3 regions of the Blastococcus carthaginiensis genome follow, and region 2 is predicted to be linked to each of the others. Evidence: predicted binding sites of a transcription regulator. Region 2 holds the regulator's gene; each other region holds the start of a gene.
What was found. The regulator LexA, encoded in region 2, represses DNA repair genes until DNA is damaged. The targets are predictions, from matches to a motif close to TCGAACANNTGTTCGA.
Positions count from the first base shown of each region.

Region 1: QOZ88_RS18930 (alpha-ketoglutarate-dependent dioxygenase AlkB) is a predicted target of LexA. The motif match lies at 4,296-4,311, and genes of this name have one in related genera.
Region 3: QOZ88_RS17860 (DUF6504 family protein) is a predicted target of LexA. The motif match lies at 5,074-5,089, and genes of this name have one in related genera.

Region 1 is NZ_JASNFN010000030.1:2,117-9,997, forward strand. It holds rRNA gene QOZ88_RS18920 (23S ribosomal RNA) at 1-1,253, opposite strand, end outside; rRNA gene QOZ88_RS18925 (16S ribosomal RNA) at 1,742-3,258, opposite strand; gene QOZ88_RS18930 (alpha-ketoglutarate-dependent dioxygenase AlkB) at 3,644-4,273, opposite strand; gene QOZ88_RS18935 (RecQ family ATP-dependent DNA helicase) at 4,431-6,653, opposite strand; gene QOZ88_RS18940 (PHP domain-containing protein) at 6,734-7,579, shown strand; gene QOZ88_RS18945 (benzoate/H(+) symporter BenE family transporter) at 7,583-7,881, opposite strand, start outside.
Region 2 is NZ_JASNFN010000013.1:46,179-54,059, forward strand. It holds gene QOZ88_RS12550 (class III extradiol ring-cleavage dioxygenase family protein) at 1-36, shown strand, start outside; gene miaA (tRNA (adenosine(37)-N6)-dimethylallyltransferase MiaA) at 33-989, shown strand; gene dapF (diaminopimelate epimerase) at 986-1,858, shown strand; gene hflX (GTPase HflX) at 2,031-3,494, shown strand; gene QOZ88_RS12570 (phosphatase PAP2 family protein) at 3,553-4,275, shown strand; gene QOZ88_RS12575 (SMP-30/gluconolactonase/LRE family protein) at 4,247-5,305, shown strand; gene lexA (transcriptional repressor LexA) at 5,309-6,073, opposite strand; gene QOZ88_RS12585 (LysM peptidoglycan-binding domain-containing protein) at 6,279-6,794, shown strand.
Region 3 is NZ_JASNFN010000025.1:5,390-13,270, forward strand. It holds gene QOZ88_RS17845 (hypothetical protein) at 1-269, shown strand, start outside; gene QOZ88_RS17850 (DNA polymerase III subunit alpha) at 355-4,158, opposite strand; gene QOZ88_RS17855 (SAV_6107 family HEPN domain-containing protein) at 4,155-4,667, opposite strand; gene QOZ88_RS17860 (DUF6504 family protein) at 4,667-4,990, opposite strand; gene QOZ88_RS17865 (YbaK/EbsC family protein) at 5,327-5,893, shown strand; gene QOZ88_RS17870 (GNAT family N-acetyltransferase) at 5,890-6,483, shown strand; gene QOZ88_RS17875 (phytoene desaturase family protein) at 6,480-7,881, shown strand, end outside.

The DNA of each region.
Region 1 (7,881 bases), on a different contig from region 2:
GTGTGCTTGAGCCCCGCTACATTGTCGGCGCGGAACCACTTGACCAGTGAGCTATTACGCACTCTTTCAAGGGTGGCTGCTTCTAAGCCAACCTCCTGGTTGTCTCTGCGATCCCACATCCTTTTCCACTTAGCACACGCTTAGGGGCCTTAGCCGATGATCTGGGCTGTTTCCCTCTCGACTACGAACCTTATCGCCCGCAGTCTCACTGCCACGCTCTCACTTACCGGCATTCGGAGTTTGGTTGACGTCAGTAACCTTGTGGGGCCCATCGGCCATCCAGTGCTCTACCTCCGGCAAGAAACACGTGACGCTGCACCTAAATGCATTTCGGGGAGAACCAGCTATCACCGAGTTTGATTGGCCTTTCACCCCTACCCACAGCTCATCCCCCAGGTTTTCAACCCTGGTGGGTTCGGTCCTCCACGCGGTCTTACCCGCGCTTCAACCTGGCCATGGGTAGATCACTCGGCTTCGGGTCTAGAGCACGCGACTGGAGATCGCCCTGTTCGGACTCGCTTTCGCTACGGCTACCCCACACGGGTTAACCTCGCCACGTACCGCTAACTCGCAGGCTCATTCTTCAAAAGGCACGCAATCACCCCCGCCACACGAAGTGGCATAAGGCTCTCACGGCTTGTAGGCACACGGTTTCAGGTACTATTTCACTCCCCTCCCGGGGTACTTTTCACCTTTCCCTCACGGTACTTGTCCGCTATCGGTCACCAGGGAGTATTCAGGCTTAGCGGGTGGTCCCGCCGGATTCACACCGAATTTCACGGGCTCGGTGCTACTTGGGAAACAAGTTCGGGAGGGACCGTGTTTTCGTGTACGGGGCTCTCACCCTCTACGGCGACCCTTTCCAGAGGCCTTCCACTAACACAGATCCTTTATGACTCCCCGCACCCCCGGCAGAGGATGCAGAACTGTCCCACGACCCCGACCACACAACGCCTGCCGGCTATCACATGCGATCGGTTTAGCCTCTTCCGCTTTCGCTCGCCACTACTCACGGAATCACTGTTGTTTTCTCTTCCTGTGGGTACTGAGATGTTTCACTTCCCCACGTTCCCTCCACACGCCCTATGTGTTCAGGCGCGGGTCACACCACATGACTGGTGCGGGGTTCCCCCATTCGGAAATCCTCGGATCAACGCTCGGTTGACAGCTCCCCGAGGCTTATCGCAGCCTCCTACGTCCTTCATCGGCTCCTGGTGCCCAGGCATCCACCGTGTGCCCTTAACAACTTGGCCACACAAAAATCCCGCCCCACACCCCCGGAAGGAAGCGTGCAGCGGGCCTACAACACTTGAAACTCTGCTACCAGAGTCAGAAGATGCTCGCGTCCACTGTGCAGTTCTCAACGTACGACCAGCCACCGCCTGCACCGACCCCGCCAGACCCGACCCCACCCACAGGCGGCGATCAGCGGTACGAGACCCAGACGGCCCTGACACGAGAAACCAGAACCAGAACCCCCCTTCACGGGGACCCCGGGTCCGCTCCCTCAGGACCCAACAGCGTGCCTACCACCAGCCACCCGACCCCACCCCGCTCCACGCACACACCAGATGTGTGCAGTACTAGGGGCAGCACCAGGCTGCCGGTGCGAACTGGTCAGCGTTCCACCCTCGAGCACCACCCCAGACACGACGCGACCCCCCGAGACTGAGGGGCCGTCACGGCCTGGGCGCGGCTCTGCACCACCCCCGCGAAGCGGAGGTAGTGAGATGCTCCTTAGAAAGGAGGTGATCCAGCCGCACCTTCCGGTACGGCTACCTTGTTACGACTTCGTCCCAATCGCCGATCCCGCCTTCGACGGCTCCCTCCACAGGGGTTGGGCCACCGGCTTCGGGCGTTACCGACTTTCGTGACGTGACGGGCGGTGTGTACAAGGCCCGGGAACGTATTCACCGCAGCGTTGCTGATCTGCGATTACTAGCGACTCCAACTTCATGGGGTCGAGTTGCAGACCCCAATCCGAACTGAGACCGGCTTTTTGGGATTCGCTCCACCTCGCGGTATCGCAGCCCTTTGTACCGGCCATTGTAGCATGTTTGCAGCCCTAGACATAAGGGGCATGATGATTTGACGTCATCCCCACCTTCCTCCGAGTTGACCCCGGCAGTCTCCTATGAGTCCCCACCATCACGTGCTGGCAACATAGAACGAGGGTTGCGCTCGTTGCGGGACTTAACCCAACATCTCACGACACGAGCTGACGACAACCATGCACCACCTGTGCACGGCCCTTACGGACCCCCCATCTCTGGAGGATTTCCGTGCATGTCAAGCCTAGGTAAGGTTCTTCGCGTTGCATCGAATTAAGCAACATGCTCCGCCGCTTGTGCGGGCCCCCGTCAATTCCTTTGAGTTTTAGCCTTGCGGCCGTACTCCCCAGGCGGGGCGCTTAATGCGTTAGCTGCGGCACGGAGACCGTGGAATGGCCCCCACACCTAGCGCCCAACGTTTACGGCGTGGACTACCAGGGTATCTAATCCTGTTCGCTCCCCACGCTTTCGCTCCTCAGCGTCAGTTTCGGCCCAGAGACCCGCCTTCGCCACCGGTGTTCCTCCTGATATCTGCGCATTTCACCGCTACACCAGGAATTCCAGTCTCCCCTGCCGAACTCAAGTCCGCCCGTATCGACTGCAGGCCTGAGGTTGAGCCTCAGGTTTTCACAGCCGACGCGACGAACCGCCTACGAGCTCTTTACGCCCAATAATTCCGGACAACGCTTGCACCCTACGTATTACCGCGGCTGCTGGCACGTAGTTGGCCGGTGCTTCTTCTGCAGGTACCGTCACTCTCGCTTCGTCCCTGCTGAAAGAGGTTTACAACCCGAAGGCCGTCATCCCCCACGCGGCGTCGCTGCGTCAGGCTTCCGCCCATTGCGCAATATTCCCCACTGCTGCCTCCCGTAGGAGTCTGGGCCGTGTCTCAGTCCCAGTGTGGCCGGTCACCCTCTCAGGCCGGCTACCCGTCGTCGCCTTGGTAGGCCACTACCCCACCAACAAGCTGATAGGCCGCGGGCCCATCCCCAGCCGATAAATCTTTCCACCACCAGACCATGCGGTCAGCGGTCATATCCGGTATTAGCCCCAATTTCTTGGAGTTATCCCAGAGCCAGGGGCAGGTTGCCCACGTGTTACTCACCCGTTCGCCACTGATCCCCACCGAAGCGGTTCACCGTTCGACTTGCATGTGTTAAGCACGCCGCCAGCGTTCGTCCTGAGCCAGGATCAAACTCTCCGTAGATGATTTGATACCGGCTGAGAACCGAGAGCTGACACTCTCGATATCAATCAACCAAAGGAATCCCAGCCGATCCGAAGACCGGCACGGGGTATTACTTGGCACTGACTTTCGGCACGCTGTTGAGTTCTCAAGGAGCGGACGCGCACGAATCCGGGCCAATTTCTTGGCCTTCGTTCGAGGCGATTTCCCCACTCTACACCGGGCTCCGCAGCAGCTCGGCCTCAGGGGCTCTGCCGGCGGTTTCCCGGGCCTCGCGGCCCGGTCCGTTCTCGCTCGGTGCAGGGAGAACAGTACACGCCCCCGGAGGGGGCCTGCAGGGGGGGTCCCCGGCCCCGTCCCGGGCACCGCCCCGAGCCTGCACGGGAGGCGGCGCGGGAGGTCCTTCTCAGGCGACGCCACGCGGGCGGAACTGGACGCTCACCCGCGGACCCACCGGCCTCGCCGTCTTGGGGATGCAGTGCTCCCACGTCCGCTGGCACGAGCCACCCATCACGACGAGGTCGCCATGCCCGAGGGGGAACCGCAGCGACTCCCCACCACCGGCCGGCCGCAGCAGCAGCGGCCGCGGGGACCCGAAGGAGACGATGGCCACCATGGTGTCCGCCGATCGCCCGCGGCCGATCCGGTCGCCGTGCCAGGCCACGCTGTCGCGCCCGTCCCGGTAGAGGCACATGCCCGCGGTGACGAAGAGTTCGCCGAGCTCCGGCAGGTAGTGGCGGTTCAGCTGCTCGCGCGCGTCGGTCAGCAGCCGGTGCGGGAGCTCCTCCTGGCCGGAGTACCAGCGGAGCAGCCGTGGTACGGCGACCTCGCGCTCGTACATCTGGCGGCGGTCCTCCCGCCAGCCGATGTCGCCGAGCAGCACGTCCAGCACCTCGTCGGAGCCGGTCACCCAGCCCGGCAGGTGGTCGACCCACGCGCCGGCGGAGAGCTCGTGCCGCGCGACGCGGCCGGCGAGGGGCGTGAGCGCGGCCTCCTCGGCCAGGTCCCAGATGGAGGGCTGGTGCGCGAGCTGCATGCCGGCACGCTACTCCGACTTTCCGCACATGTGTGCGAAAAGCTGTGGACAGCGGTCCCACCCCCGGACCACCTGGCGGGCCAGGTGAGCGCGCGAGGCGCGGGCGCAGTGCGCGGACCCGGTGGGCCTCACCCGTCGCCGACTCACGGATGGGCCGTCAGGCGGTGAGCGCCAGGGCGAACGGCAGGATCGACGCCGCCCCGGCCCGGCGCAGCTCCCGGCCGGCGACGGTCATGGTCCACCGCGAGTCGGCCAGGTCGTCGACGAGCAGCACCGGCCCCGAGACCTCCGCCAGCCGCGCGCGGAGCTCCGGTCCCACGACGATCCGGTCCCACACCGCGGCCAGCCGGAAAGCGCTGTTCCCCCCGGGCTGCCCGGTCGGCCCACCGTGCGCGAGGGAGAGCTCGCCGAGGTAGGGCAGCCGCCCCATGCGAGCCAGGCCCTGCGCGACGCCGCTCACCAGCTGCGGGCGGCGTCGCGACGGCATCGCCACCACCGCGGCCGGGCGCTCTGTCCAGTCCCAGGCGGCGAGCACCCGGCCGCAGGCCCGCAGCAGCTCCTCGTCGGGTGGCACGTCGGAGACCGAGCGCCGCACCGGGACCTCGAAGGCCGCGTCCGGGTCCTCCTCGATGCCCGGCGCCTCGAGGTCGAGCTCGACCACCCCGCCGACGCCGTCGTCCCCGAGCAGGCTGCGCAACCGCTGGCCCCAGCCCAGGTCGGTGAGCCGGGCCACCGCCCGGCCCGTCTGCAGCTGCTCCCCCGGCGGGATCTTCCCCTTCACGTCGACGCCCAGCCGGTCGGCGCCGGTCGGCCACATCGCGCGCGGCGCCAGCTCCACACCGGGCCGGTCCAGCGCGGCAGACGCCGCCTCGGACGCCGCCTCGGGCACGTCGGCCGCGTACCAGGGGCCCGCGCAGACGTCGCAGCGGCCGCAGGGGGACGCCGTCGGGTCGTCGAGCGCGGATTGCAGGAAGGCCATGCGGCACTCGGCCTCGTCGACGGGCTTGGCGTAGGTGAGCATCGCGCGCTGCTCGGCCTCGCGGGTGCGGGTGACGCGGGCGTAGCGGTCCGCGTCGTAGACCCACGGCTGCCCGGTGGACCGCCAGCCGCCCTGCACGCGCTCCACCGCGCCGTCGACGGCGAGCACCTTGAGCAGCAGCTCCAGGCGGGACCGGCGCACGTCGGCGACCGTCTCCAGGCGGGCGACCGACCAGGCCCTGCCGTCGGCCATCGCCGTCAGCACCGCGGCGGCGTGGTCCTCCCGCGGCATCGAGGAGGTGGCGAACCACTGCCAGATGGCGATGTCCTCCGGCCCGGGGAGCAGCAGCACGTCGGCGTGCTCGACGGCGCGCCCGGCACGGCCGACCTGCTGGTAGTAGCTGACCGGGGAGGACGGCGCCCCCAGGTGGACGACGAAACCCAGGTCGGGCTTGTCGAAGCCCATGCCGAGGGCCGAGGTGGCGACCAGCGCCTTCACCTCGTTGCCCCGCAACGCCTCCTCGGCGTCCTTGCGGTCGGCGTCGTCGAGGCGGCCGGTGTAGGCGCGTACCTCGTGGCCGGCGTCGCGCAGCAGGTTCGCCGTCTCCTCCGCCGCCGCGACGGTGAGCGTGTAGACGATGCCGCTGCCCGGCAGGTCGCCGAGGTGGGCGGCCAGCCAGGCCAGCCGCGCCCGGTCCGACGGCAGCCGGAGCACCCCCAGCCGCAGCGAGTCGCGGGAGAGCGGGCCGCGGACCGTCGTCACCTCGACGCCACCGGCGCCCAGTTGCTCGGCGACGTCGGCGACCACCCGCTCGTTCGCCGTCGCCGTCGTCGCCAGCACGGGGGTGCCGTCGGGAAGGGTGCCCAGCAGGTCGCGGATGCGGCGGTAGTCGGGGCGGAAGTCGTGCCCCCAGTCGGAGACGCAGTGCGCCTCGTCGACGACCACCAGGCCGCACCGGGCGACCAGCCCGGGCAGCTGCTCCTCGCGGAACCGCGGGTTGGTGAGCCGCTCGGGCGAGACGAGCAGGACGTCGACGTCGTCGGCGGCCAGGCGGGCCGCGATGTCGTCCCACTCGGTCATGTTGGCGCTGGAGATCTCGACCGCGCGGATGCCGGCGCGGGCCGCGGCGGCCACCTGGTCGCGCATCAGCGCCAGCAGCGGCGACACGAGCAGCGTCGGGCCCGCGCCGCGGCGGCGGAGCAGGGCGGTGGAGACGAAGTAGACGGCGGACTTGCCCCAGCCGGTGCGCTGGACGACCAGCGCCCGCTGGGAGCGCTCGACCAGCGCGGCGACGGCGGCGTCCTGCCCCTCGCGGAAGACGGCGTCGGGGCGGCCGGTCAGCTCCCGGAGGATCTCCAGGGCCTCGTCGGCGATCGAGGACGGCGGTGCGGCGGTGCTCATGCCGACGACAGTAGGCACGGGCAGGGACGGAACGGGTGGCCGCGCGGCACCTGGGGACGGCGGGGGAGAATCCACAGGCGATGGCACTCGAGAGGGCACACCAGGGGCAACTGCCGCCCGACAACCACGTGCACACCCACTGGTCGTGGGACACACCCGACTCCTCGACCATGCGCAAGGCCTGCGAGCGGGCGATCGCCCAGGGGCTGCCGGCGATCGCGTTCACCGAGCACCTGGACTTCACCGTGTGGCACGACGAGGACCGGGCCACCGAGGAGGGGCTGGTCGACCGCTACCCGGCCCACCAGCTGCCCATCGACGTCGAGGGGTACGTCGCGGAGCTGGCCGAGGTCCGCGGCCGGTTCCCGGAGCTGCGCATCTGGTCGGGGATCGAGACGGGCGAGCCGCACCTGTTCGCTGCGAGCATCGCCAGGCACCTCGAGGACTCCCCGGTCGACCGGATCCTGGGCTCGCTGCACTCGCTCTCCGACGAGGGCCGGCTGGTCGGGGTGGGGCGGCTGCTGCACGTCGACGCCGACGCGACGATGCGCCGCTACCTCGGCGAGATGGTCGGGATGATCGAGAGCAGCGACGTCTTCCAGGTGCTGGCCCACGTGGACTTCCCGCGGCGGTACTGGCCCGGCGGCAGCCACCGGTACGTGGAGAAGGACTACGAGGAGGAGTACCGGGCGGTGTTCCGGGCGCTCGCCGGCAGCGGCCGGGCGCTGGAGATCAACACCAGCAGCCCGCTCGCCTCCGCCGACCAGGTGCGCTGGTTCCGCGAGGAGAGCGGCGAGGCGGTCAGCTTCGGCAGCGACGCCCACGCGCCCACGGCCGTCGGGCAGAAGTTCGACCTGGCCGCCGCCGTCGCCGAGGCCGCCGGCTTCCGGCCCGGACGCGACCGCTTCGACTTCTGGCGCCGCTGACCGTCAGGCCGGGGCGACGGCGGGCTGCGGCCGGTACCAGGCCCAGAACGCCAGGCCGACGACGAGCGACCAGAACGCCGATCCGATGCCGCCCACGGTGACGCCGCTGATCGCCACGAGGATGGTGGCGACGACGGGGATCCGGTCCTCCGGCCGCGCCAGCGCGCCGCTCAGGGAGGCCGCCAGCACGGGCCAGAGCGCCAGGCCGGCGGCCGCGGCGACGAAGCCGGCCGGGGCCGTGACCACCAGCGCGGCGACGGCGGCCGAGACGAGCGCGAAGCCGACGTAGGTCAGGCCGGCGG
Region 2 (7,881 bases):
GTGGGTTACCCGGTCGCCGACTGGGTGGTGGCGTGAGCGGAGCGTCCCGCGGCAGCGAACCTGTGGCACCGACCGCGCCGCCGGTCGTCGCGGTCGTCGGTCCGACGGCCACCGGCAAGACCGCGCTCGCCGTCGAGCTGGCTCGGCGGCTGGGCGGCGAGGTGGTCAACGCCGACTCGATGCAGCTCTACCGCGGCATGGACATCGGCACCGCCAAGCCCGACCTGGCCGAGCGCGGCGGGGTGCCACACCACCTGCTCGACCTCTGGCACGTGCGCGAGCCCGCGTCGGTGGCCGGGTACCGCCGCCGCGCGCGGACCGAGATCGACCGGCTGCGGGCGGCCGGCCGGGTGCCGCTGCTGGTCGGCGGCTCGGGGCTGTACGTGCGCGCCGTCCTCGACGAGCTGGACTTCCCGGGCACCGACCCGGCGGTGCGCGCCCGGCTGGAGGCCGAACTCGCCGCCGAGGGGCCGGCCGCGCTGCACGCCCGGCTCGCCGCGCTCGACCCCGCGGCCGCCGCGGCCGTCCTGCCGAGCAACGGACGGCGGATCGTGCGCGCCCTGGAGGTCATCGAGCTGACCGGCGGCCCGTTCCGCGCCGAACTGCCCGAGCCGCGCCCGCACTACCCGGCCGTGGTGCTGGGGCTGGACCGCGAACCCGCGGAGCTCGACGCCCGGGTCGCCGCACGGGTCGAGCGCATGTGGGCCGCGGGCTTCGTCGACGAGGTCGCGGCGCTGGCCGCCGACGGGCTCCGCGAGGGGCCGACGGCCTCGCGCGCGCTCGGCTACGCCCAGGTGCTGGCGCAGTTCGACGGCGTCCTGTCCGCCGAGGAGGCGCGCGAGCGCACCGTCACCACGACCCGCCGGTTCGTCCGCCGGCAGCGCTCCTGGTTCCGCCGGGACGCCACCACGACGTGGTTCGACGCGGCGCGGACCGACCTGGCCGACGCCGCGGCCGCGCTGATCACCGCGCCTACGATCGACCGGTGACCTCCCCGCCCCGCGTGCTCGTCGGCCACGGCACCGAGAACGACTTCGTCGTCCTGCCCGACCCCGAGGGCGACGTGTGGGCCGGCGACCGCCTGGACGCCGCGATGGTCCAGCGGCTGTGCGAGCGCCGGGCCGGCCTGGGCGGGGACGGCGTGCTGCGGCTGGTGCGCAGCGTGCACGTGCCCGATGCGGCGGACGCGCTGGGCGACGACCTCGGCCGCTGCGAGTGGTTCATGGACCACCGCAACGCCGACGGCTCCTACGCCGAGATGTGCGGCAACGGCATCCGGCTGTTCCTGCACGCGCTGGTCGCCGAGGGACTCGTCGACCGCCAGACCTGCACCGACGGTCTGCTGGTGGGCACTCGCGGGGGCGCCCGGCGGGTCGGCGCCGGCGCCGACGGCGGCTACTGGGTGGACATGGGCCCCGCCCGCCCCTTCGGCGAGGGCTCGGCGGAGCTCGACGGCCGGACCTTCGACGGCGTCGCGGTCAGCATGGGCAACCCCCACCTGGCCTGCCTCACCGACGTGCCCGTCGAGCAGCTCGACCTGACCGGCACGCCCGCGTTCGACCCGGCGCTGTTCCCCGAGGGGGTCAACGTCGAGATCGTCAACGTCCTCGAGGCGGGCGCCCACGTGCGGCTGCGGGTCTCCGAGCGCGGGGTGGGGGAGACGCGGTCGTGCGGGACCGGCGCGTGCGCCGCGGCCTACGCGGCGCTGCGGGCCGAGGGCGCGACCGAGGGCACGGTCGTCGTCGACGTCCCCGGCGGCCGCCTGTCGGTGCGCGTGACGTCCGCGACGACGGTGCTCAGCGGCCCGGCCGTCCTGGTCTCGGCCGGCGTCCTGTGCCCGGAGTGGCTGCAGGGCTGACCCCGGTCACCGGGGCCGGCGCCGGCCGGCCCAGGAGCGTCCGGGCACGGCCGTCCGCCACCCCCGTGCCGCCACCCGCCGTCGGTCGGGATGCATGCGGACGGCTCGTGCGTTGCACAAGGCGATGACAACTCAGGTGCTTTCGCCGAAGGACCGTGCCACGCTGGAGACGATGACGACCGCCCCCGATGCCCTGCCCGTCGACGAGCATGCCGAGCTCGAGACCCGCCCTGCCCCTGCCGGGCGGTGGGGCGAGGCCGACGAAACGACCGGCTCCTACGCGCTCGAGGCGCGCGGCGCGCTGCGCCGGGTGGCCGGCCTCTCCACCGAGCTCGCCGACGTCACCGAGGTCGAGTACCGGCAGCTGCGGCTCGAGCGGGTCGTGCTCGTCGGGGTGTGGACCGAGGGCACCCAGGCCGACGCCGACCGTTCGCTGGCCGAGCTCGCCGCCCTCGCCGAGACGGCCGGCTCGCAGGTGCTCGAGGCCGTCAGCCAGCGCCGCGACAAGCCCGACGCCGCCACCTACGTCGGCTCGGGCAAGGCGGCCGAGATCCGCGACATCGTGGCCGCGACCGGCGCCGACACCGTGATCTGCGACGGCGAGCTCACGCCCGGCCAGCTCAACCAGCTGGAGAAGGTGCTCAAGGTCAAGGTGGTCGACCGGACCGCGCTGATCCTCGACATCTTCGCCCAGCACGCGACCAGCCGGGAGGGCAAGGCCCAGGTCGAGCTGGCCCAGATGCAGTACATGCTGCCGCGGCTGCGCGGCTGGGGTGAGTCCATGTCCCGGCAGGCCGGTGGTCGCGTCGCCGGCGGTGGCGGCATCGGTACCCGCGGGCCGGGTGAGACGAAGATCGAGACCGACCGCCGGCGCATCCGTGCCCGGGTGAGCAAGCTGCGGCGCGAGATCGCCGGCATGGCGACCGCCCGGGCGACCCAGCGGGCCAGCCGCGGCCGCAACGCCGTGCCGAGCGTGGCGATCGCGGGCTACACCAACGCCGGGAAGTCCAGCCTGCTCAACCAGCTGACCGGTGCAGGCGTGCTGGTGGAGAACGCGCTGTTCGCCACCCTCGACCCGACGGTCCGCCGCGCGCAGTCCCCCGACGGCCGGGAGTACACGCTCACCGACACCGTCGGCTTCGTGCGCCACCTGCCGCACCAGCTCGTCGACGCGTTCCGCTCCACGCTGGAGGAGGTGGCCGCGGCCGACCTGCTCCTGCACGTCGTCGACGGCTCCGACCCCGACCCGCTCGGCCAGATCGATGCCGTGCGCGTGGTGCTGGGCGAGATCGACGCGGCCGCGGTGCCCGAGCTGATCGTCGTCAACAAGGTCGACGCGATGAGCGAGGAGGACGTCCTCATGCTCCGCCAGGCCCTGCCGGGTGCCGTCTGGGTGTCCGCGCGCACGGGGATCGGCATCGACACCCTGCGCCGGCTGGTGGCCGAGCGGCTCCCGCACCCCGACGTCGACGTCGACGTGCTCGTGCCCTACGGGCGCGGTGACCTGGTGGCCCGGGTGCACCGCGACGGCGAGGTGCTCGGCGAGCTCCACGAGGCCGGCGGGACACGGCTCACGGCCCGGGTCGACGGCGCTCTGGCAGCGCTGCTCGAGGAGTTCGCGGTCCCGGTGGGCTGAGCGCGACGCGTCGACCGTCGCGGATCACGATCCGGTCACGGGCCGGTACCGTGGCGGCGTGACCAGAGGCGCGGTGCGGGTGATCGATGCACCGCGCGCCGCCCCCGTCGTCCCGGTCGGCCGTCCGCCGTGGTGGCTGGTCGTCGCGGCGCTGCTGGTCGGTGTGCTGCTCTCGGCCGACCTGCTCGCCCACGGCCCGTCCGAGCGGCTGGACCTGCGGGTGTCCGAGATCGTCAGCGACTGGGGGCTGCGGGACACCACCGGCTACCCGGCGGTCTGGGTGGTCACCCAGATCGGCGGGCGCGTGACGATCCTCGTCGTGCTCGCCATCCTGATCGGCTACCTCTTCTGGCGGCGGGGGGCCTGGCTGCCGGCCGCCCGGGTGCTCCTCGCCCTGGGGCTGCTGACCGCCGGGGTCTACGCGATCAAGCACGGCCTCGGCCGCACGGCCCCGGCGTTTCCCGGGTCCTACTTCTTCCACTCCGACGGCGTCTCGTTCCCCTCGGGTCATGTCGCCAACGCGGTGCTCATGTGGGGTGTCGCCCGATGGCAGGCGGTCGAGTACGGCCTGCCGGCCGCGGTGCAGCGGACCTTCTGGTGGCTGAGCGTGGTCGGGCCGGTCGCCACCGGCGTGGCCATGGTGTCGCTGGACTTCCACTGGATCACCGACGCGGTCGTGGGCGCAGCCGTCGGGATCGTCCTGTTGGGCGTGGTTCATGCACTGGACGAGATGGTTCTGTCACGCTGGGTACGTGCCCGAGCAGGCCGTCCCCGTTCCTGACCGCGCCCGGAGGTGCCGGCTCGTCGTCGCGAGCACCCTGGTCGGCGGCGCGGTCGTGCTCGCTCCCGCTCCGGCTCTCGCGGAGGCGCCGCCCCCCGCGCCGGCGCCGGAGGTCCGGTGCGCGATCACCGACCCACGGCTCGCCGAGCTCTCGGGGCTGGTGGTCGTGGGGGAGCAGATGCTCGCGCTCAACGACGGCGGCGAGCAGGTCACCGTCCACGGGCTGGACTCCTCGTGCGCGGTCGTCGACGTCCAGACCGGGGAGGTCGACCCCTTCGACCCCGAGGACCTCGGCGTGGCGCCCGACGGGAGCGTCTGGGTGGCCGACATCGGGGACAACGGCTCCGTCCGCCCGACCGTGGCGCTGCACGTCCTGCGACCCGACGGCACGACGGCGCTGCACCGGCTGACCTACCCCGACGGCGCGCACGACGCCGAGGCGCTGCTCCTGGCGCCGGACGGGACGCCGTACGTCGTCACCAAGGAGGTCCTCGGGGCCAGCGGCGTCTACCGTCCCGCCGCAGCGCTGGTGGACGGCGGCACGGTGCCGATGGAGCGGGTGGGGTCGGTGAACGTCACGCTGACCGGGACCCCGGGCGGCCCGGTGGGCCGGGCCGGGCAGCTTCTGATCACCGGCGGTGCGGTCGCGGCGGACGGAAGCGCCCTGGCGCTCCGCACCTACACCGACGCCTACGTCTGGCCCCTGACCGGATCCGACGTCGTCGGCGCGCTGGCCGGGGAGCCGGTGCGGGTGGCGCTGCCGGAGTCACCCCAGGGCGAGGCCATCAGCTTCACGGCCGACAACCAGGCGCTGGTGGTCGCCAGCGAAGGTCTGCCCAGCGCCGTCACCGTGGTGCCCGTGCCGGCCCGGGCTGCCGCGTCGGGCCCGGCGCCCGCGGAGGTGCCGCTCCCATCCTTCGCCGAGCTGACCACCGGCTCGGATCGGTCGCCCATCGCCGCGGCCCTGATCGCGGCGACCGTGGCGACCGTCGTGGTCTGGCTGACCGGACGGCTGCGCCGCCGGCCCTGAGGGTCAGACCCGGCGCAGAACGCTGACGACCCGGCCGAGGATCGTCGCCTCGTCGCCCGGGATGGGCTCGTACGCCGGGTTGTGCGGCAGCAGCCACACGTGGCCGTCGCGCCGCTTGTAGGTCTTGACCGTCGCCTCGCCGTCGATCATCGCGGCGACGATCTCGCCGTTCTCGGCAGTGGGCTGCTGGCGGACGACGACCCAGTCGCCGTCGCAGATCGCGGCCTCGACCATCGAGTCGCCGGCCACCTTGAGCATGAAGACCGTTCCCTCGCCGACGAGCTCGCGGGGCAGCGGGAAGACGTCCTCCACCGCCTGCTCGGCCAGCACCGGCCCACCGGCGGCGATCCGGCCGACGAGCGGGACGTAGGTCGGGGCGGAGGCCCGCTCGCCGTCGCCGACCACGGGCGGCTCGACGTGGGCGGCCGTGCTGCGGCCGGCATCCCCCGGCAGCCGGACGTCGAGTGCGCGCGGGCGGTTGGGGTCGCGCCGCAGCCACCCCTTCTTCTGCAGGACCGAGAGCTGGTGGGCGACCGAGGACGCCGACGACAGCCCCACGGCCTCGCCGATCTCGCGGACCGAGGGCGGGTAGCCCCGGCGGTCGATCGAGTCGCGGATCACCTCGAGGACGCGCCGCTGGCGCTGGGTGAGGCCGTCACCGTCGGCCGTGCGATCGGGGAACGCCCGCACCGAGGCGGTACCGCTCGCATCGGGGGCTGCCGCCCGGGTGCCTCGCCCGCCGCCGGAGGTCCCGTTCGAGTCCGCCACGTCTCCTCCTCGCCGGCTGCCCGTGCAGCGCTCGCCCGTCGTCGTCGCGTGAACGGTAGCGCTGATCGCCGACCAGTTCAAACACACGTTCGAAAGTTCTCCGTGTCGCATCGCTTCTGTCGGTCGCTTCCGGTAGACATCGGACAGGCGTTCGAATCGAACAAGTGTTCGGGCCGGCGAGGTGTCGGTCGGGAGGGCAGGAAGCATGAACAGCGGTGCTGCGCTGCGGGTCCGCGGAGAGATGTCGGCCGATGTGTGCGGGGGGCGGTCCGCGACCGCGCCCGCCCGGCACCTCAGGGTGCTGCCGCCGCCCCGCGCCTACGCAGATGCCGTCGCACCTCGCGCCGATCCGGGGCTGCCGGGCGACGGGGTGGCGCGGGTCCGGCAGTCGGCGACCGGTCGTCCGGCGACCGGTCCGGCGGCGGAGTCGCTGCCCCCGCTCCGGTTGACGGCACGGGGGCGGCGCGTGGTCGCGGTGGTCGTGCTGCTCCTCGGCCTGGGTGTCGTCGCGCTGGGCGGCGCCGTCCTCGGCGAGGACGGTGACGCGCTCGAGCTCATGGGGACGACCAAGGTCATCGTGGAGCCGGGTGACACGCTGTGGTCCATCGCGGGTGCGGCGGCCGGGGGGCGGGACGTGCGCGACGTCGTCGTCGACATCCGGCAGCTGAACCGGCTCCAGAGCGCTGCGATCAGGCCCGGCCAGGTGCTGGTGCTGCCCTGATCCACCCCGGCGTGCGCACTCCGGTGGGCCGCAACGAGAGGTTTACAAGCTCGGTCGCCGACTTCGTCAACCCTCCGTGTGGGTGTGTTCACGGTCCGTGCTCGCCGCCCGCTTACGGTCACTGGGTGTTCAGCGTCATGGAGAACCGCGCCGCGGTGTTCACCCGTCAGCCCCAGGTCGTCGAGGTCCACCAGGCAGGGGCCTGGCGGGCGGGGGAGCTGCTGGGGTGGCGGCACGATGACGCGGGTGCGTGCCAGATGTGGGTCCGGGTCGTGTCGGACGGTGTCGAGCAGATGACGTGGACCGAACTGGCCGCGGTACGGCTGCCGGAGCCCGCGTCCTCGGCCCCGCCCCCCGCGACGCAGGCGGTGCCTGCGCAAGCGGCCGCCATGCCGGGAGCTGCTCCGTCGACGGACCCTGACGCGACGGCCAGCCTCCCGCTGGTGCGGGACAGTCGTGGGGCCCAGTCGGCCGCCTCTCGCACGGGCGGCCGTCGACGCGCGCCCGAGAGCGACGCGGTTCAGGGGGTGACGGCCTCGTCCGCGCCGGCGGCCCCGGCCGGTCGCCACCGGGCTCCGGCGACCGCGCCGAGTCCCGTGGTCGGTCGGCACCGTGCTGCCGACACCGATCACCTCCGCCCCGTCGACGCGGGTGTGCCGGCGACCGCCCGAAGCAGCCGGCCGGGCGGCAGAGGGGTGCCCGCCGCGCATTCCGCCCATCCGGTCGAGAGGCGTGCGGTCAGGCACGGCTGGACGCCTCCCGCAGACCTCGAGCCCGAGCTGCTCACCCGGCCGATGCGCCTGAGCGACCAGGTGCCGCACGCACGGCGCCCTCGGGTGGGCGGCTCCGTCCGCGCCTGACGGATCAGCGCGGCCCTCGGTGGTGCCGCACCTCCCGCGGTGCTCTCCGCCGCCGACGCCCGTGGGTGGCGGCGGCCGTGGCGAGCGTGGAACTCGCGCCGGGGTCGGTGGGGGGAGAGGTGCAGCGGTGTCATCGCGCGCTTCTTCGGTGTCGCCGCGGGCAGTTCCTCGGGGCCCGGTCGGGTCGACTCCCGGCGTGTCGTCGCGGTGCTCCTGTGACGGCTGGG
Region 3 (7,881 bases), on a different contig from region 2:
CGGGTCTGGTGCTCCTCGGGGCGGTGGTGGCCGTGCTGCAGGTGCGGGTCGCCGCGGCGGCGGGCACCGGACGGCCGATCCGCGTGTGGCACGTGTCGGAGGCGCTGCCGCGCTGGCAGCGGCACGGCTCCGACGTCGCCATCGCGGCCCTCCTGCTCGCCGGGGCCTTCGCCATCGAGCTCGGCCGGCCGGCGTGGGTCTTCTACGTGGCGATCGTCGGCGCCGGTGCCTTCGCCGCTGCTGCTCAGGCGATCGCGGTGCGGGCTTAGCCCGAGCGCGCCTCCCGCTGAGCCGGCGGCCCCGCGCCGCCCCCACCGCGGACGTGCGTCGCGGTGGGGGCGGCGGGGCTCCTGCTCAGTGGCCGGAGCTGCCGGGGCTGGAGTGCCAGAGCTTCCGCGGCGGCCCGGCGGCGGCGCGGCGGGCCGCGACCTTGGTCTCGTCGCCGGCCGGCTTGATGTCGGCGTAGGGCGACATCCGGAAGCCGGTCGGGTGGACCAGGACCGGCCGCACGACCACCGGCCGGGAGCCGTGCGAGGCGGCCGCCCCGGCGATCGCCTGCTCGGTGAACTCCCCCGGCGTCGCCATCAGGTCGCGCACCCCGTCGAGCCCGTCGGCCTCCCACGCCTCGTGCAGCGCCGGCAGCTCCCACGCCCCGGTGGCCCGCAGCGACACACCGCGTGGCCCGGTCCGGCGCAGCACCCCGCGGATGACCAGCAGCCACGAGTGGAAGACCGTCGCCGCGTAGGGGCCCTGCGCGTCCTCGAAGAAGGTCGAGTCGGTGCAGCCGGTGCCGTCGTCGAGGGTCACGAACACCACCCGGCGCCCGGATCGGATCGGCGGGGTCTGGGTGGCCACCTTGACCCCGGCGACCAGCACCTCGCTGCCGCTGCGGCAGCCGAGGAGCTCCCCGGCCGGCACCGCGCCGAGAGCGGACAGGAACGGCCGGTAGAAGTCGACGACGTGCCGGCTGGCGTCCAGCCCGAGCACCTCCAGCTCCGCCCGCACCAGCTCGGCGTCGGTGAACTCGGGCAACCCGCTGCCCTCGGCCCACTCCGGGCCGGCTGGCTCCCCGGCGGACTCCTCGGGCAGCTCCACCCCCATGAGGTCCAGGCTCAGCTGCCCGTCGGAGGTCGCCCGTGCGCCGCTGCGGCTCCACCGGTCGAGCTCGCTGATCTGCAGCAGCAGGTCGCGCCGGGTCACCTGGCGGCGCCGGCGGGTGGGCCGGCCGGCCTCCCGGTCACGCATCCCGAACCCGTAGAGCGAGTCGAACCCGCCGGCCAGCACCAGGCGCTCGACCACCGGGCGGGACACCGACGCCCGCGCCCAGAAGTCCGTCAGCGACCGGTAGGGCTGCCCGGCGACCACCCGCGCCACCTCGTCGTCGGAGATGCCCTTCACGTCCGCCAGCGACAGCCGGATGCCGTACCGGGTGGGATCGGGCATCGCGGCGGGCATCCACTCCGGGCGACGCCAGCCCCGACCCTCGACCTCCACCTCAGCTTCAGGACCCTCGCAGGTGTCGTCGGCGGGGTCGACCCCGGCGTCCTCGGCGTCGGCGTCGGCCTCGAGCCGCTCGACCCGGTAGCTGCCGCTCGAGGCGTTGACGTCGAGGCCGAGCACCCGGACGCCGAAGTTGCGGGCGTCGTCGAGGATCAGCCGCTTCGGGTACATGCCGGGGTCGTGGGTGAGCACCCCGGCCAGGAACGCCGCCGGGTGGTGGGTCTTCAGCCACGCCGACTGGTAGGTGGGCAGCGCGAACGCCGCCGCGTGCGCCTTGCAGAAGCCGAATGAGCCGAAGGCGGCCAGCACCTCCCACACCCGCTCGGCCACCTCCACCGGATAGCCGGCGGCCAGCGCCCGCGGCACGAACCACGCCCGCACCTCCGGGTGGGCGTCCTTCTCCCCCAGCGCCCGGCGCACCTCGTCGGCCTCGGCCAGCGTGCAGCCGGCCATCCGGGCCACCACCTGCAGCACCTGCTCGTGGAAGACCACCACCCCGGCGGTCTCGGCGAGGGCGAACTCCAGGTCGGGGTGGGGGTACTCGGCGTCGCGCCAGCCGTTCCGGGCCATGAGGAACGGGGTGACCATGTCGCTCTTCACCGGCCCGGGCCGGAACAGCGAGATGTCGATGATGATGTCCTCGAACGTCCGCGGCCCGAACTTGCCGACCAGCTCCCGCTGCCCCGGCGACTCGATCTGGAACATGCCGAGCGTGCGGGTGCTGCGGATCAGCTCGAACGTCGTCGGGTCGTCCCGCGGGATCGCGTCGATGTCGACGACCTCGTCGTCGGTCCGCTCGATCTCGTCGAGGGCGTGCGCGATCGCCGACTGCATCCGGATGCCGAGCAGGTCCAGCTTGAGCAGTCCCAGCTCTTCGACGTCGTCCTTGTCGAACTGGCTCATCGGGTAGCCGAGGTAGCTGCTCTCCACCGGCGTGCGGTCCAGCAGCGTGGCGTCGGAGAGCAGCACCCCGCACGGGTGCAGCGCGATGTGCCGGGGCAGCCCGTCGAGCCGGGACACGAGGTCGAACAGCAGGTCGAGGTCGCCGGTGCCGCCGGCGCGACGCGAGCCGTACCGGCTGGCCCGCAGCTCGGGCAGGTCGCGCAGCGCGGCGTGCACCTGGTTGGCCCGGATGTGCGGGAACGCCTTGGCGACGGCGTCGATCTCCGCCGGCGGCAGGCCCAGCGCCGCCCCGACGTCGCGGATGGCGTGGCGCACCCGGTAGGTGTCCATCATCGAGATGCAGCTGACCCGGTCGGCGCCGAAGCGGGCGATGACCGCGTCGTAGACCTCCATCCGCCGCGCGGACTCCACGTCGATGTCGATGTCGGGCAGCTGGTGGCGCAGCGGCGAGAGGAACCGCTCCATCAGCAGCCCGTAGCGCAGCGGGTCGACGTCGGAGATGCCCAGCAGGTAGGTGACCAGGCTGCCGGCGCCCGATCCGCGCGCCGCCGCCCGAACCCTCAAGCTCTTGATGAGGTCGACCACGTCCGCGACGGTCAGGAAGTAGGACGGGTACCCGAGGGAGTCGATGACCCCGAGCTCCTCCTCGAGCCGCTGCCGCACCCGGGCCGTGGGCGCTATGCCCCGTCGCCCCAGCCCCGCCTCGCACCGGGTGCGCAGCACCTGCGCCGGACCCATCCCCCGCTCGGCCGGCGTGGTGACGACGTCCAGCTCGGGGTGCCGGACGCTGCCGATACCCAGGTCGCCGGCGGGGTCGACGGCGCACTGCTCGGCCAGCCGGGCGGTGCGTTCGAGCAGCCGCAGGGCGGCGTCCCGGTCGGGGCCGGTCAGGTCCTCGGCGACCTCGGCCATCTCCTTGCCCGACTTCAGGTACCCCTCGGCCGTGGTCCGGTCGACGTGCCGGGCGCCCAGCGGGACCAGCCGCCGGGCGGCGTCCAGCACGTCGGCGGTCGGGGCGTCGAGGGCGTCGACGTACCGGACCGCGTTGCTCAGGACCACCGACACCTGCTGCTCGGCGGCGAACCGGAGCAGCGCCTGCGCGCGCTGCCGGTCGCCCCGGCCGCGGTGGTGCACCACCTCCAGCGCCAGCCCCGGGCCGAAGACCGCACGCCAGGCGTCCAGCTGCTCGGCGGCCAGGTCGGCCCGGCCGGCGAGCAGGGCCCGGCCCACCGGGGAGCCGAGACCGAGCAGCGGGACCAGCCCGGTGGCGTGCTCGGCGGCGATCGCCAGCGAGCTCACCGGCTCACCGCGAGTGCCGCGCAGGTGGGTGGCGCTGGCGAGCCGGCACAGCGAGCGCCAGCCGGCGCCGTCGCGCGCGAGGAAGGTGACCCGGGGCAGCCGCGGGTCGACGCTCACCCCACCGCGGGCCGGCGACCGGCGCGGGGCCGTCGCGCTCCGCGGCCGGGGGGCCCGGGCCGCGGCGGGGTCCTCCCCCAGCACGTGCGCGAGCGCCGGCGGCACGCTGGTGCCCAGTGCCGGCGCCACCGCCAGGTCGACACCGAAGATCGGCCGCACCCCGGCCGACCGGCAGGCCTGCGCGAACTTCACCGCGCCGTAGAGCCCGTCCCGGTCGGTCAGGGCCAGGGCCGGCATGCCGTGCTCGGCCGCCCGCGCCACCAGGTCGGCCGGGTGGTTGGCCCCGTACCGCATGGAGTAGCCGGAAGCGACGTGCAGGTGGACGAAGGGGTCACTCACCTGCGGGGACCGGTGGACCGGGACATCGTGGACCGGGGCGCGGCCCCGCCGACCACGTGCGGCCGCGGGTAGCGGGGCGGCTCGGGCAGCGCATCGGCGCCCAGCCCGGCCTCGACCACGGTGAGGAAACCCCGCACGTCGCGGACCAGGTCGTCGGCCTCCCGCTCGGTGACCGCCCGGGAGAGCCCCGCCTCCGCCGCGGCGCGCTTGGCCGCGCCGGCGGCGAAGAAGGTGGCCCACTCCCCCAGCTCGGGGGCGACCTCACCGAGCAGGACCCATGCGCTGCGCGGGCGCCGGCGGCCACCCTCGGGGCGGGTGCGCGCGGCGAGCACCGCGGCGGCGGCGCGGAGGGCCGCCAGGTGCGCGGTGGCGTACCGCTCCCGCGGATCGGTGGCCGCGGCCGCCTCCGCCAGGCCGCGGTGGGCCTGGCCGAGCAGCCCGATGGCCGCGGCGGGCAGCGCGGGGGGCAGCGGCAGCTGGCCGGCCGGCACGGCGCGCGCGGCGCCCATCAGTCGTGCACCCGGACGAGCCACCAGCGGTTGCCGGAGGTGTCCCACGTCAGGTCGTAGACGCCGGCGAAGCTCATGCGCGACCGCCCGGCCCGCACCGCCTCCACCCGCCACACCTCGCGGGGCGCGACCAGGTCGTCCGACGCGCCGCCCGCCTCGGCGTCCCTCAGCCACCACGGCGCCGTCTCCACCCAGGAGTCGAGCAGCTCGCCCACGACGTACCGGGACTGCCCGCGCCAGAACTGCACCGGACCCAGCGGGCCGCGTTCGACCTGCACCTCTTCGCCGGCCCGACCGACGACCTCACCGAGCACCCGGCCCATGACAGCCTCCCCTCGCCTCGCCCCGCACGCCCGCCACCCCACCGGCGGGGAAGAGAGCCGGGAAGGGCGGGCCGATCAGTCGTTCGAACAAGCGTTCGAACGAGGTCCAGTAGACCGGAGCGCTCCCCCCGCGTCAAGTCGGGTCGCGGCGTGTCCGCCCACCCGCACCGACGCCGCGCGGGAGCGGCGCCGCGGAGGGAGGACTGCGCTGGCCGACCCCGCGCCGCCCCGGCCTCTCACCTCGCGAGGGGTGCAGGATCGGCCGGGTCGGCGGACGTGCCCCGGCGCCCCGCACCGCCGGGCGCGCGCACCCCTGGGCGGTGGCAGGATCTACGCATGAGCCCACCCCCGCACCCCCGGGTGGCCGCCGTCGCCCGTGCCCTCGCCGCGGCCGGCGCCGAGGGTGAGGTGCGCACCCTCCCCGCGGAGGTCCGCACCGCGGCCGCCGCCGCCGACGCGCTGGGCGTCCCGGTCGGCGCGATCGTCAACAGCCTGGTGTTCCTCGCCGACGGTGCGCCGCTGCTCGTGCTGACCAGCGGCGCGCACCGGGTCGACGTCCTCCAGGTCGCGGCGCTGCTCGGCGTCGGCTCCCTGGTCCCGGCGCCGCCGGACATCGTCCGCGAGGAGACCGGCCAGCCCATCGGCGGGGTGGCCCCGGTGGGGCATCCCGCCCCCCTGGGCACGCTGGTCGACGTGGAGCTCGCCCGCTACGACCGGCTGTGGGCCGCGGCGGGGCACCCGGCCGCGGTCTTCCCCACCAGCTACGACGAGCTGCTCCGCATCACCGCCGGCACCGCGGCCGAGGTGGGCGGGGGCCTCCTCGACGGCACCGCCACCACCGTCGGCGGGGACCCCGTGCCCGACGCGTCCCCGCCGGATCCCGCCGGGGCGGTCGCCCCGTGACGGGCACCCGCCCCGCCACCCGCATCCTCGAACTGCCCGTCCCGTGGATGCGCGAGCACATGCACGAGGTGCTGGCGATCTACGGATTGGCCATGGGCTACGACTCGGGCATCGTCGCCGGACGGTACGGCTACGCCGTCCAGCACACCGAGCGCCCCGGGTTCCGCGCCGTGGGCGCCTTCGCCCGCACCCCCGAGGGCGAGCGGCTGGTCGGTTTCGGCTACGGCTACCTCATCGCCCCGGGGCAGTGGTGGCACGACCAGGTGCGGGCCGCGCTCGACCGGCGGACGGCGAAGAAGTGGCTGCCCGGCGCCTTCGAGGTGTGCGAGCTGCACGTGCACCCCGACACCCAGAGCCAGGGGCTCGGCCGGCAGCTGCTGCACGCCCTGGTCGAGGGGCTGCCGCACCCGGTCGCGCTGCTCTCCACGCCGGACGCCGACACCAAGGCCTTCCGGCTGTACCGCGCCGACGGCTTCGTCGACCTGGCCCGCGGCTACCACTTCCCGGGCGACTCCCGGCCCTTCGCGATCCTCGGCGCCCGGCTGCCGCTGCATCCGCACGACCCGTCCGCGGCGAACCCCCGGTCGTGACCACCTCCCCCTCCGGCACCGTTCCCCCCGGCCCCGTGGACGTCGTCGTCGTCGGCGCCGGGCACAACGGCCTCGTGGCCGCCTGCTACCTCGCCCGGGAGGGCCTGTCCGTGGAGGTCGTCGAGGCCGACGACGTCCTGGGCGGGGCGGTCTCGACCGTGGAGCGCTGGCCCGGCGTGCACGTGGACCGCGGGTCCAGCGCGCACGTGATCGTCCGGCACAGCGGCATCGTCGAGGAGCTCGGGCTCGCCGAGCACGGCCTCCGCTACATCGACTGCGACCCGTGGGGCTTCGCGCCCGCGCCCTCCCCCGGCGCCCCGGGCCCGGACGGCCGGCCGCTGGTGCTCTCCGTCGACCTGGACGCCACCTGCGCCTCGATCGAGACCGCCTGCGGGCCCGACGACGCCGCCGCCTACCGCCGCTTCGTCGAGGTGTGGGGGCCACGCAGCCGCGCCGTCGTCGCGTCGTTCGGCCGGGCGCCGTCGGCCGGCGGGCTGCTCCGCTCGTTCTGGCCGCTGGGCGCGCCCGCCGAGGGGCGGCCGCGCACCCCGGGCGGCGAGCTCGCCGTCGACTTCCTGGGCTCCGGCGACGCGCTGCTGGACAAGTGGTTCACCAGCGAGCGGCTCAAGGCGGCGCTGGCCTGGTTCGGCGCGCAGTCCGGCCCGCCGATGTCCGAGCCCGGCACCGCCGCGATGGTCGGCTGGGTGGCGCTGCTGCACGACGTCCCGCCCGGCCACCCGGTCGGCGGCTCCGGTGGCCTGACGCAGGCGCTGCGCCGGCGGCTGGAGTCCGACGGCGGCCGGGTGGTGCTCGGCGACGGCGCCGCGCGGCTGCTCGTGGAGGACGGCCGGGTCGCCGGCGTCGAGATGCGGTCCGGCCGCGTCGTGCGGGCGCCGTCGGTGGTGGCCGCCTGCCACATCGGCGTCACCCGCGAGCTGGCCGGGGACGCCGCGCCCCCCGTGCTCGCCGACGCCGCGCCGCCCGTCGGCAACGGATTCGGGCTGGTCGTGCGGGCGCTGACCGACGCCCCGCCGTCCTACCCCGGTGCCGGCCCGGAGGCGCTGCAGGGGCTGCAGCTGCTGTGCACCGACCGCGCCCAGCTGGCCGCCGCGCACGGCGACTGGGGTGCCGGGCGGCTGCCCCGCGAGCCGGTGCCGCTGGCGATGTCGTTCTCCGTCAGCGACGGGACGCTGGCCCCGCCCGGGCAGCACGTCGTCACCATCTGGGGTCAGTGGTACCCGTACGCGCTGGCCGACGGCGGCGACTGGGATGAGCTGGCCGACGCCGAGGCCCGCCGCCTGGTGGCCGCCGTCGACCGCTACGCCCCCGGCTTCGCGGACTCGGTGCGGGAGACCTACGTGCAGACCCCGCTGGCCCTGGAGCGGGAGCTGTCACTCC